3 regions of the Priestia flexa genome follow, and region 3 is predicted to be linked to each of the others. Evidence: riboswitches for the same ligand, from Rfam matches in the RefSeq annotation. Region 3 holds a riboswitch; each other region holds the start of a gene.
The links. Region 3 has a riboswitch for S-adenosylmethionine ahead of metK (methionine adenosyltransferase). Riboswitches for the same ligand answer to the same signal wherever they lie in the genome.

Region 1: it holds a riboswitch for S-adenosylmethionine, as region 3 does, so the genes downstream of both, LZP85_RS17775 (methionine ABC transporter ATP-binding protein) here and metK (methionine adenosyltransferase) in region 3, are expected to answer to the same signal.
Region 2: it holds a riboswitch for S-adenosylmethionine, as region 3 does, so the genes downstream of both, LZP85_RS12380 (5-methyltetrahydropteroyltriglutamate--homocysteine S-methyltransferase) here and metK (methionine adenosyltransferase) in region 3, are expected to answer to the same signal.

Annotation. Positions count from the first base shown of each region.
Region 1 is NZ_CP090431.1:3,444,961-3,448,243, reverse strand. Features, by position in the region: gene gcvH (glycine cleavage system protein GcvH) at 8-391, shown strand; gene LZP85_RS17790 (YusG family protein) at 500-742, shown strand; gene LZP85_RS17785 (toprim domain-containing protein) at 973-1,323, shown strand; gene LZP85_RS17780 (thioredoxin family protein) at 1,337-1,636, shown strand; SAM riboswitch class I at 1,781-1,887, shown strand; gene LZP85_RS17775 (methionine ABC transporter ATP-binding protein) at 1,998-3,026, shown strand; gene LZP85_RS17770 (methionine ABC transporter permease) at 3,016-3,283, shown strand, end outside.
Region 2 is NZ_CP090431.1:2,397,132-2,400,414, forward strand. Features, by position in the region: gene LZP85_RS12380 (5-methyltetrahydropteroyltriglutamate--homocysteine S-methyltransferase) at 550-1,677, opposite strand; SAM riboswitch class I at 1,758-1,858, opposite strand; gene LZP85_RS12385 (hypothetical protein) at 2,098-2,340, shown strand; gene LZP85_RS12390 (NAD-dependent protein deacylase) at 2,370-3,101, opposite strand; gene LZP85_RS12395 (universal stress protein) at 3,114-3,283, opposite strand, start outside.
Region 3 is NZ_CP090431.1:3,322,227-3,325,509, forward strand. Features, by position in the region: gene LZP85_RS17040 (glycosyltransferase family 4 protein) at 1-193, shown strand, start outside; gene metK (methionine adenosyltransferase) at 231-1,433, opposite strand; SAM riboswitch class I at 1,568-1,685, opposite strand; gene pckA (phosphoenolpyruvate carboxykinase (ATP)) at 1,959-3,283, shown strand, end outside.

The DNA.
Region 1 (3,283 bases), 120 kb from region 3:
GATTAAGATGAGTACACCAAAAGAGTTGCGTTATTCAGAAGAGCATGAGTGGGTAAAAAGCGAAGGAGAAGTTTTCCGGGTAGGAATTACACACTTTGCACAATCTGAACTTGGTGACATTGTATTTGTTGAGCTTCCAGAAGTTGGCGATAAAGTTGAAGCAGACGAGCCGTTTGGTAGCGTAGAATCTGTGAAAACAGTATCAGAGCTATATGCACCAATTAGCGGTGAGGTTGTAGAAGTAAACGAAGAATTAAGCGATAATCCTGAGTTTGTAAACGAGTCTCCATATGAAAAAGCATGGATGGTTGTAATTAAGCCTGCTGATTCGGCAGATGTTGAGAAGCTTATGACAGCTGAACAATACGATGAAATGATTAACGAAGGTTAATTGACTTCATCTTAAGACATTTCACTTGGTATATCCATAATTTGTCTTCATGGACCTATAACAAAAAGGGCACTCTATTTAGTAAACAAGCTAAAGGGGTGTCTTTTTATGTTCGAACGTAAAAAAATTGACATAACGGATCGAATTACAGCAAAATTTCATGAAAATGGTATGCAATTGTATGTAGATAAACAATCAATTGGCCATGTGAATTATGGTGCAACGGGTAATCAATATAATTTAGAGTCAGGTTACACGCAAGAAAATAACAAGATTTATCAGTATGCTGACGTCCAGGCTGGAGCTACACAAAAGTATACGGACTGCGATTCAGAAGAGGGTTGGTGCTAAATTTAGCATGAAACCTCTGAGTGCGAGACTGATGGCGCCAACCACATAAGGTTTGGCGCCATCAGTCTAAGATGACCGAAAATAGTCTATTTTTTCAATAAAAACAATTCATATATGTTCTTTTTACAGCAAAATCTTTTAAAAAACAGGGGAACTGTGTTACATTAACGAATATTGTATAGCATAAAGGAATAACGTTACTATACAACTGATAATTATAGGTGATGACGATGCGTTTAATAGAAATTGAAAAAGTAATTATTGTAGAAGGTAAGTCTGACAAAAAGCGAATCGAAAGTATTATTAATGAACCGATTGAGATTATTTGTACAAATGGAACCATCAGCTTGTCAAAGCTAGATGAGATTATCGATTCCACGTATGATAAAGATGTGTATATCTTGGTTGACTCAGATGATTCCGGCAATAAATTACGGAAACAGTTTAAAAAAGAACTTCCGGAAGCGGAGCACCTTTATATCGATAAAATGTATCGTGAGGTAGCGGCGGCCCCAAGAAATCATATTGCTACGGTACTTTTAAGTGCTAATATAGATGTTAACGCAGAATTTTTAATATAGAAGGATGAGTAACATGGAAGAGTGGACAGAGGAACAGCTAGACGAAAAGCTAAATAAAGACGAGCGTACGGTTATTTTTTTCCATACACCCCTTTGTGGAACGTGCCAACTAGCTAAAAAAATGTTAACAGTAGTAGAAGCGATTATTCCAGACTTAACAATCGGAATGAGTAATTTAAACTATATGCCTGCTAAAGCGTCTTTGCTTGAAATTGAAAGTGTTCCATGCCTAATTGAATATGGAAATGGCGAAGTGAAGCAGAAGCTGTATGCTTTTCACTCTGTTGAATACGTAATGGAACGTCTTAGTTAAACAAACATTTGTTTAAGAGTGTGCATGGGATTATTATCCTATGCGCATTTTTTGTTGACACCCTTTCTGACACATGCTAGAATCACAAACATAAATGAATGAATATTTGATGAAAACAAAATAATTTCAATAATTTGTCGTTAACTCTTATCAAGAGAGGTGGAGGGACTGTGCCCTATGAAACCCGGCAACCGTCAGACTAACTGAAATGGTGCCAATTCCTGCAAAGCATAAGCTTTGAAAGATGAGAGAAAGGATTTTATCAAAAACCTTTCTGCTCACGTGTAGAAAGGTTTTTTTATTTTCTAAAAGCAAGGACACACTAAGCAGACAGAGCAAGTCAACAAAGAAGGTGAAGAAGATGATTACGTTACAAGATGTAACGAAAATATATGATGCTAAAAGTGGGAAAGTCACGGCCGTTGATCAGGTTAATTTATCAGTGGCAAAAGGCGAAATCTTCGGCATCATTGGATACAGTGGAGCAGGGAAAAGCTCTCTTATTCGCTTATTAAATGGTTTAGAAACACCTACTTCTGGAACAGTAGAAGTAGCAGGAAATCAAATTGGGAAAATTAAAGGTGCTAAGCTTAGACAAGCTCGCCAAGAAATTAGCATGATTTTTCAGCATTTTAATTTACTTTGGTCTCGTACCGTGCAGGAAAACATTGCGTTTCCACTTGAAATTGCCGGTGTTCCAAAAAACAAACGAGCAGAACGTGTAAACGAGCTCATTAAACTAGTTGGATTAGAAGGTAGAGAAAATGCCTACCCATCTCAGCTGAGTGGCGGGCAAAAACAGCGTGTAGGAATCGCAAGAGCGTTAGCTAATAACCCAAAAGTCTTATTATGTGACGAAGCAACATCGGCACTTGATCCACAAACAACAGATTCGATCTTGGATTTGCTAGTTGATATTAATGAAAAGCTAGGTTTAACGATTGTCTTAATCACGCATGAAATGCACGTAATCCGTAAAATTTGTCATCGCGTAGCTGTGATGGAAAATGGAAAAGTAGTCGAACAAGGAGAAGTACTTGAAGTATTCCGTAAACCACAGCAAAATATTACAAAGCGATTTGTACAGCAAATTTCAGAGCCAGAAGAAACGTTTGAGACAGTGGAGCAGGTGAAGGAACTTTATCCAAGCGGTCGAATTGTTCAGCTCACATTTGTAGGTGGAAAAGCGGAGCAACCGCTCATTACGAGCATTTTAAAAGCATTTGATGTCACGATTAACATCTTACAAGGGAAAGTTTCTTATACACAAACGGGCTCTTATGGAACCTTATTTATTCATTTAGATGGTGAAGAAGCAGAGGTTAATAAAGTAATTGAGTACATCCGTGAACAACAGGTAGAAATTGAGGTGATGACGGATGCTAACTGAATTATTCCCAAACGTAACGTATGATAAATTTAGTGCAGCAACGATTGAAACACTTTATATGACAAGTATCTCAGTTGTTGCCACGTTTATATTAGGAATTGTGCTAGGCTTACTTCTATTTTTAACAGGCAAAGGTCAGCTTTGGGAAAACCGCTTCGTTAATATTATTATAGGAGCTTTTGTAAACATCTTTCGATCCATTCCATTTATCATCTTACTAATTTTGCTCATTCCGTTTACAAAAGCAATTGTGGGAA
Region 2 (3,283 bases), 930 kb from region 3:
ATACTGTTAGGTAATCACCTGCGTTTCTTGCGTGAATGGGAACTAAACTCAATTCCATGATAAGACTAACGAATGCAATTGCGTTTAAACAAATGCCTAACAAAAACAACCCTAGTCTACTCCTGATTCCCAATAAGAACATTCCTTTCACATATTCAGCTTTTACATTTCAATAATGACAGAATTTTCACTTATTATTACAGTATGAGTTCCTTAAACTACTTATCACTGATTATTTTTATTATATGAAGAAATAAACTATTCGACATTTGGTGTGTATAAAAAACCTTTAAGGCAATTGCAAGTCAACTCTGAAACTTAAGCATTCTGCAAGGTAAATACATCTATCAAGAATCTTTCGTTTCCTTAGCGTGACAGTTCGCTATCTTACCCAATAAATATTATGTTACCTGTAGATAATTTGCAGTTACGCTATCAATACACAAAAAAGCTGCATCATTTATAGACGCAGCTTTTTCCAATTTTACTACAACGAAAAGAAAGATCTAATTGGATTCTTATGTAAAATTAAGAAACAACTCTTATTCTTCAGTTAGCGCCCCAAATATCTTGAGCAATTTTAATGACGTGACTAATTTTATTCCATTGCTCTTCTTCTGTTAGTTCGTTTCCTTCTTCCGTACTTGCAAACCCGCATTGTGGACTCAGTGACAAGTTTTCTAGAGGAATAGATGCACTCGCTTCTTTAACTCTTTGTTTAATAACCTCTGCATCTTCTAATGTAGGAAATTTAGATGTTACTAGTCCTAATACAACTGTTTGGTTGTTACGTGTAAAACTTTTTAATGGCTCAAAATCTCCTGAACGATTATCATCATATTCAAGGAAAAGCCCATCTACATGCAAGTTAGCAAAAATTGCATCTGAAATAGTATCGTAGCCACCACTGGTAATATACGTAGATCTAAAGTTTCCACGACAAATGTGCATCGTAATGACCATATCCTCCGGCTTTTTAGAAATCGCATCGTTTAAGCAGTTGACTCTCGTATCAATAATATCTTTTACATCCATACCCAGCTTCTCAACAACTGCATCTATACGTTCTTCAGAAACAAAATCAATCCATGAAGTATCATCTAACTGTAAGTAGCGGCAGCCAGCATCATAAAAAGCTTGAATTGCTTTTTGATAAGCAACTACCGTGTCATGATAAAACTGTTCTCTATCCCCATTGTAGTAAGTATCCTCTTGAATTCGAGTGAATAACATGTTGGGACTTGGAATAGCAAACTTAGCAACTTGGCTTCCATCACCATATTGTTTAACAGCTTCTTTTAAAAATGTAAAATGTTCCAGCATATAATGATGGTTGAAATCTACTTTACCAACTACCTTGATTGCTTTATTTTTTGTTTTGGCACCTTTAAATTGACTAATATACTCCGTTTCAAACTCTTCTACACCATCTAGACCTGATAAGAAATCTAAGTGCCACCATGCACGTCTAAATTCTCCGTCAGTGATAGATTTAAGTCCCACTTCGATTTGTTTCTGGACAAGCTTTTCAATCTCCTGGTCCTCTACAGATTTTAAAGTCGTTTTACTAATCTGACCATTTGTATAGGCTTCTCTTGCTTCTTTGAGAGGAGTTGTTCTTAAAAAGCTCCCTACATGATCAGCTTTAAATGGAGCTTTCACTAATGTCTTTGTCATGGTTCTATTCCCTCTTTCTGTTCAAAATAAAAAACCTCTTCTTAAAGATAAGAAGAGGTTAATAGTCGTTATTGGTTCTTCTCCTATCTTCAAGCAAATTGCTACTGGAATTGGCACAGTACTTTAACAGTCTGTTGCCGAGGCTTCACAGGGCCAGTCCCTCCGCCTCTCGAGATAAGAATATTCAATTAATTAACTAGGGAAAATATTACACTTACTTTCTTAGTCTGTCAACAAGGAATTTGAAAAATCAGAAATAAAACATTTTTTATTCAGTATTCAGAAGTGGTTCATATCCTTTTGAGTTCATGAAAGATAGACCATGGTCAAACATATCGCGTCACTTTACTTGTCTACATCTATATAATATATGTTATAATCATGTGACCTAGGTTTTAAATAAGGAGGAACCTCACAAAGATGTTAGTTAAAGGATTACAACTATTAAAATATGCCTTTTTAATCGGAGCTGTGGTATACGGAATAATCGCTTTTCAGAACAGTGATTCTACCAACTATATTGCTTATTTACCATACATTCAATTAATGCTAAGTTTATTTTTATTTATTGAAGCTGTTTTGACGTTTAAAGAAAGCAAGTTGCATTCAGCGTTTTTTCTGGTCATTTCTGTGTTCTGCTTCGCTATCTATTTTGAAGTTTAAAAAAAGCACGCTGCCCATAGCGTGCTTTTTCACTTCCCACTCTTTAAAGCCGTTACAACTTCACCGATTGGGAGGTGTATTTGATTATCAAACACATAATCATAGTAAGTTGGCTCTTTATTAATAATGACCATTGGTACCTGACCATGTTTTCTAACTAATAAAGGAATTTGATTAATGGGTGTTACCTGCAAAGATGAACCCATGACAATAAATAAATCACTTTGTAAAGCTGCCTCTACAGCTTCTTCAAACCAGTGAATTGAATCTCCAAATAAAACTACATTGGGCTTTAGTGCCTCTTCACACGACGTACAGCTCGGTAATTCAACTTTGGTTAGAAAATTTAACCCAAACTCACTTCCACATTTTTGACAATGTGCTCGCTTAATTGTTCCGTGAATTTCATATACATTCGTGCTTCCTGCTTTCTGATGCAAGCCGTCAATATTTTGTGTAATCACATGCACGGTCTTTTCTTCTTCTAATTCTGCTATAAAGTAATGACCTGAGTTAGGTTCATATTCATCAAGCAGCTTCACACGAAAAATCTCTTTAAATAGCTCCCAAAAAAGTACCGGATTGTTCTGATAAAAAGAAGTGGAAATCACATCTGAAAATTCTAGGTTTTTTCGATACAATCCGTTTTGCGAGCGAAAATCAGGTATGCCCGACTCTGTACTTATTCCCGCTCCCGTAAAGACACAAATCCGACTTGCCTCTCCAATTCGTTTCTTTAACTCTTCAACTTGCATATTCATTGGCGCTCTCTCCTACTTTACAATCAATACGGGTATCTTAACATGTTGAGCAATTTTATGGCTCACGCTCCCCAAAAACATTTCTTTTACTGGATTTAAGCCTCGGCTTCCAACTACTACAACATCAAAGCGATTGTTGTTAGCAAATTGAATAATTGTTTTAGCAGCATCTCCATGAATAA
Region 3 (3,283 bases):
CCCGAATTCACTTGAAGAATTTATTGAATCCATTTGTACTTTGTTAGAGTCCTCCCAGCTTCGACTAAGGTTTGGAGACGCTGCTCGTCGCTATGCTCTTACGCAATCTTGGGATTCTATTTTTGACCAATTACTGCTTCGCTATGAAGCAGTCACTACTAAATCAAACAATGGGTTAGAATTTGTTCAATAAAAAAAGTCGCTGTCTCTTTTGAGACAGCGACTTTTCATTATTTAGCTAAAGCTTCAGTTTTTAAAGCTTCTGCTTTATCAGTGAACTCCCAAGGAAGCTCAACATCAGTACGACCAAAGTGACCGTATGCTGCTGTTTGCTTATAAATTGGGCGTCTTAAATCAAGCATTTTAATGATACCAGCTGGACGAAGATCAAAGTTGTTACGTACTACTTCAACTAATACTTCTTCAGTTACTTTACCTGTTCCAAATGTATCAATAGAGATTGAAACTGGCTGAGCTACACCAATGGCATATGCAAGCTGAACTTCACAACGATCAGCTAATCCTGCAGCTACAATATTTTTCGCAACGTAGCGTGCTGCATATGCTGCTGAGCGGTCAACTTTTGTTGCATCTTTACCAGAGAATGCGCCACCACCGTGACGAGCATATCCACCGTAAGTATCAACGATAATTTTACGACCTGTTAAGCCTGCATCACCTTGAGGACCACCAATTACAAAACGTCCTGTTGGGTTAATGAAGTACTTCGTGTTCTCATCGATTAATTCTTGTGGAACAACTGGATTGATTACATATTCTTTTAAGTTACGTTGAATTTGCTCTAACGTTACTTCTGGATGATGCTGAGTTGAGATAACGATTGTATCAACACGAACTGGTTGATTGTTTTCATCATATTCAACCGTTACTTGCGTTTTACCATCTGGACGAAGGTAAGGTAAAATTTCTTCTTTACGCACTTCTGTTAAGCGACGCGCTAACTTATGAGCTAAAGAAATTGGTAACGGCATTAATTCTTTTGTTTCATTACAAGCGTACCCAAACATTAAACCTTGGTCACCAGCTCCGATTGCTTCAATTTCTTCATCAGACATTGAACCTTCACGAGCTTCTAACGCTTGGTCTACACCAGCAGCGATATCTGGAGATTGCTCACCGATTGCTGTGATTACTCCACAAGTATCCGCATCAAAACCATATTTTGCACGCGTATAACCAATTTCTTTGATTGTATCACGTACTGTTTTTTGAATATCTACATAAGTAGATGTTGTGATTTCACCACTTACTAATACTAAACCAGTTGTTACGCTTGTTTCACAAGCAACACGAGCATTTGGATCTTCAGCTAAAATAGCATCAAGAATTGAGTCAGAAATTTGGTCACAAATTTTATCTGGATGTCCCTCTGTAACAGATTCTGACGTAAACAGACGACGTTGTGTTGACATCGGTTTTCCTCCTTTAAATATGATACATTGTGATACGGTACTCATTCCCTTATTGTGGTTCATTTACATTTTTTCAATATAAAAAACCTTTCCTTGTATCGAGGAAAGGTATCAAGTTCTGCATAAGCCTTTCACTCTTATCGATCAAGGTTTATTCCCTTGCATCAGGTTAGCACCTTATCACCTCTATGGAAATGGGTGATGGTTGCTGGGTTTCATAGGGCCTGTCCCTCCACCAGCTCGGGATAAGAGAGTATCCGTTCAAGGACATATCATACAGGAAAATGCTCTGTTATGTCAATAACATTCCTATGAAAATCACTTAAAGGTTGTATTTTCCTTCCCTATTATTTACAGAAACCTTTCACTAGTAAGATCATCTCACAAAAACGTTTTATGCTCTCTAAAACAAAAAATTTTCGCAACATTTTAACATTTTTATTCGAATAGTATAGACTATTTAAAGTAATGTGTTATACTAATTGTACATTTAAACATCATTTTAAAAAAAGGAAGGTAGTGCACATGAGTACTGTTAATATGTCTATTGAATTAGCCAATCTCCTGGAATCTGAAAAAGTGAATCACCAACTATCTGTTTCTCAATTAGTCGAAAAGATTTTAGAGCGACAAGAAGGCGTATTGACTTCTACAGGTGCTATTCAAGTTGAAACAGGAAAATATACGGGGCGTTCCCCACACGATAAATTCATTGTAAGCGATTCCTTAACATCTCATACTGTTGAATGGGGAGATGTGAATCAACCGTTTTCATCTGAACGATTTGACGCGCTTTATAAAAAAGTATTAGAACATTTAAAAGAACAAAATGAGCTATTTGTGTTTAACGGCTATGCGGGCGCCGATGATAAATATCAGCTTCCAATCCAAGTCGTAAATGAATACGCATGGCATAATTTGTTTGCTCACCAACTATTTATTCGTCCAGAAGACACGAAGCTAAAAAGTGATGCTGAATCATTCTCAATTGTATCTGCTCCTACTTTTAAAGCTGTTCCAGACATTGATGGGACAAATTCAGAGACATTTATTATTATTTCATTTGAACGAAGAGTTGTTTTAATCGGTGGAACGGAATATGCAGGTGAAATGAAAAAATCTATTTTCTCAGTAATGAATTTCCTACTTCCTCAAAATAACATACTTCCTATGCACTGCTCAGCTAATGTTGGCAAAGAAGGTGATGTTGCACTATTCTTTGGACTATCTGGCACCGGAAAAACAACATTATCAGCTGACGCTACCAGAAGACTAATTGGTGACGATGAGCACGGTTGGTCTAGTACAGGCGTATTTAACATTGAAGGCGGTTGTTATGCAAAATGCATTCAACTATCAAAAGAAAAAGAGCCTCAAATTTTTAATGCCATTCGATTTGGAACAGTTTTAGAAAATGTTGTGATTAACTCGAATACTAGAATTGCAGACTATAATGATAATAGCTTAACAGAAAACACTCGTGCTGCTTATCCAATTCAAGCAATTGATAACACAATCTTACCGAGCGTTGCAGGACATCCTACGGCAATTGTTTTCTTAACAGCAGACGCATTTGGAGTTTTACCTCCAATTAGCAAACTAACAAAAGAACAAGCAATGTATCATTTCTTAAGTGGGTATACAAGTAAACTTGCGGGAACAGAGCGCGGAATTACTGCGCCACAGGCGACGTTCTCTACTTGTTTTGGTGAACCATTCTTACCTCTTCCACCTACAGCCTATGCTAAAATGCTAGGTAAAAAAATTGATGAGCATAACGTAAATGTTTATCTTGTGAATACGGGATGGACTGGTGGAGAGTATGGTGTTGGAGAGCGAATGAAGCTAGT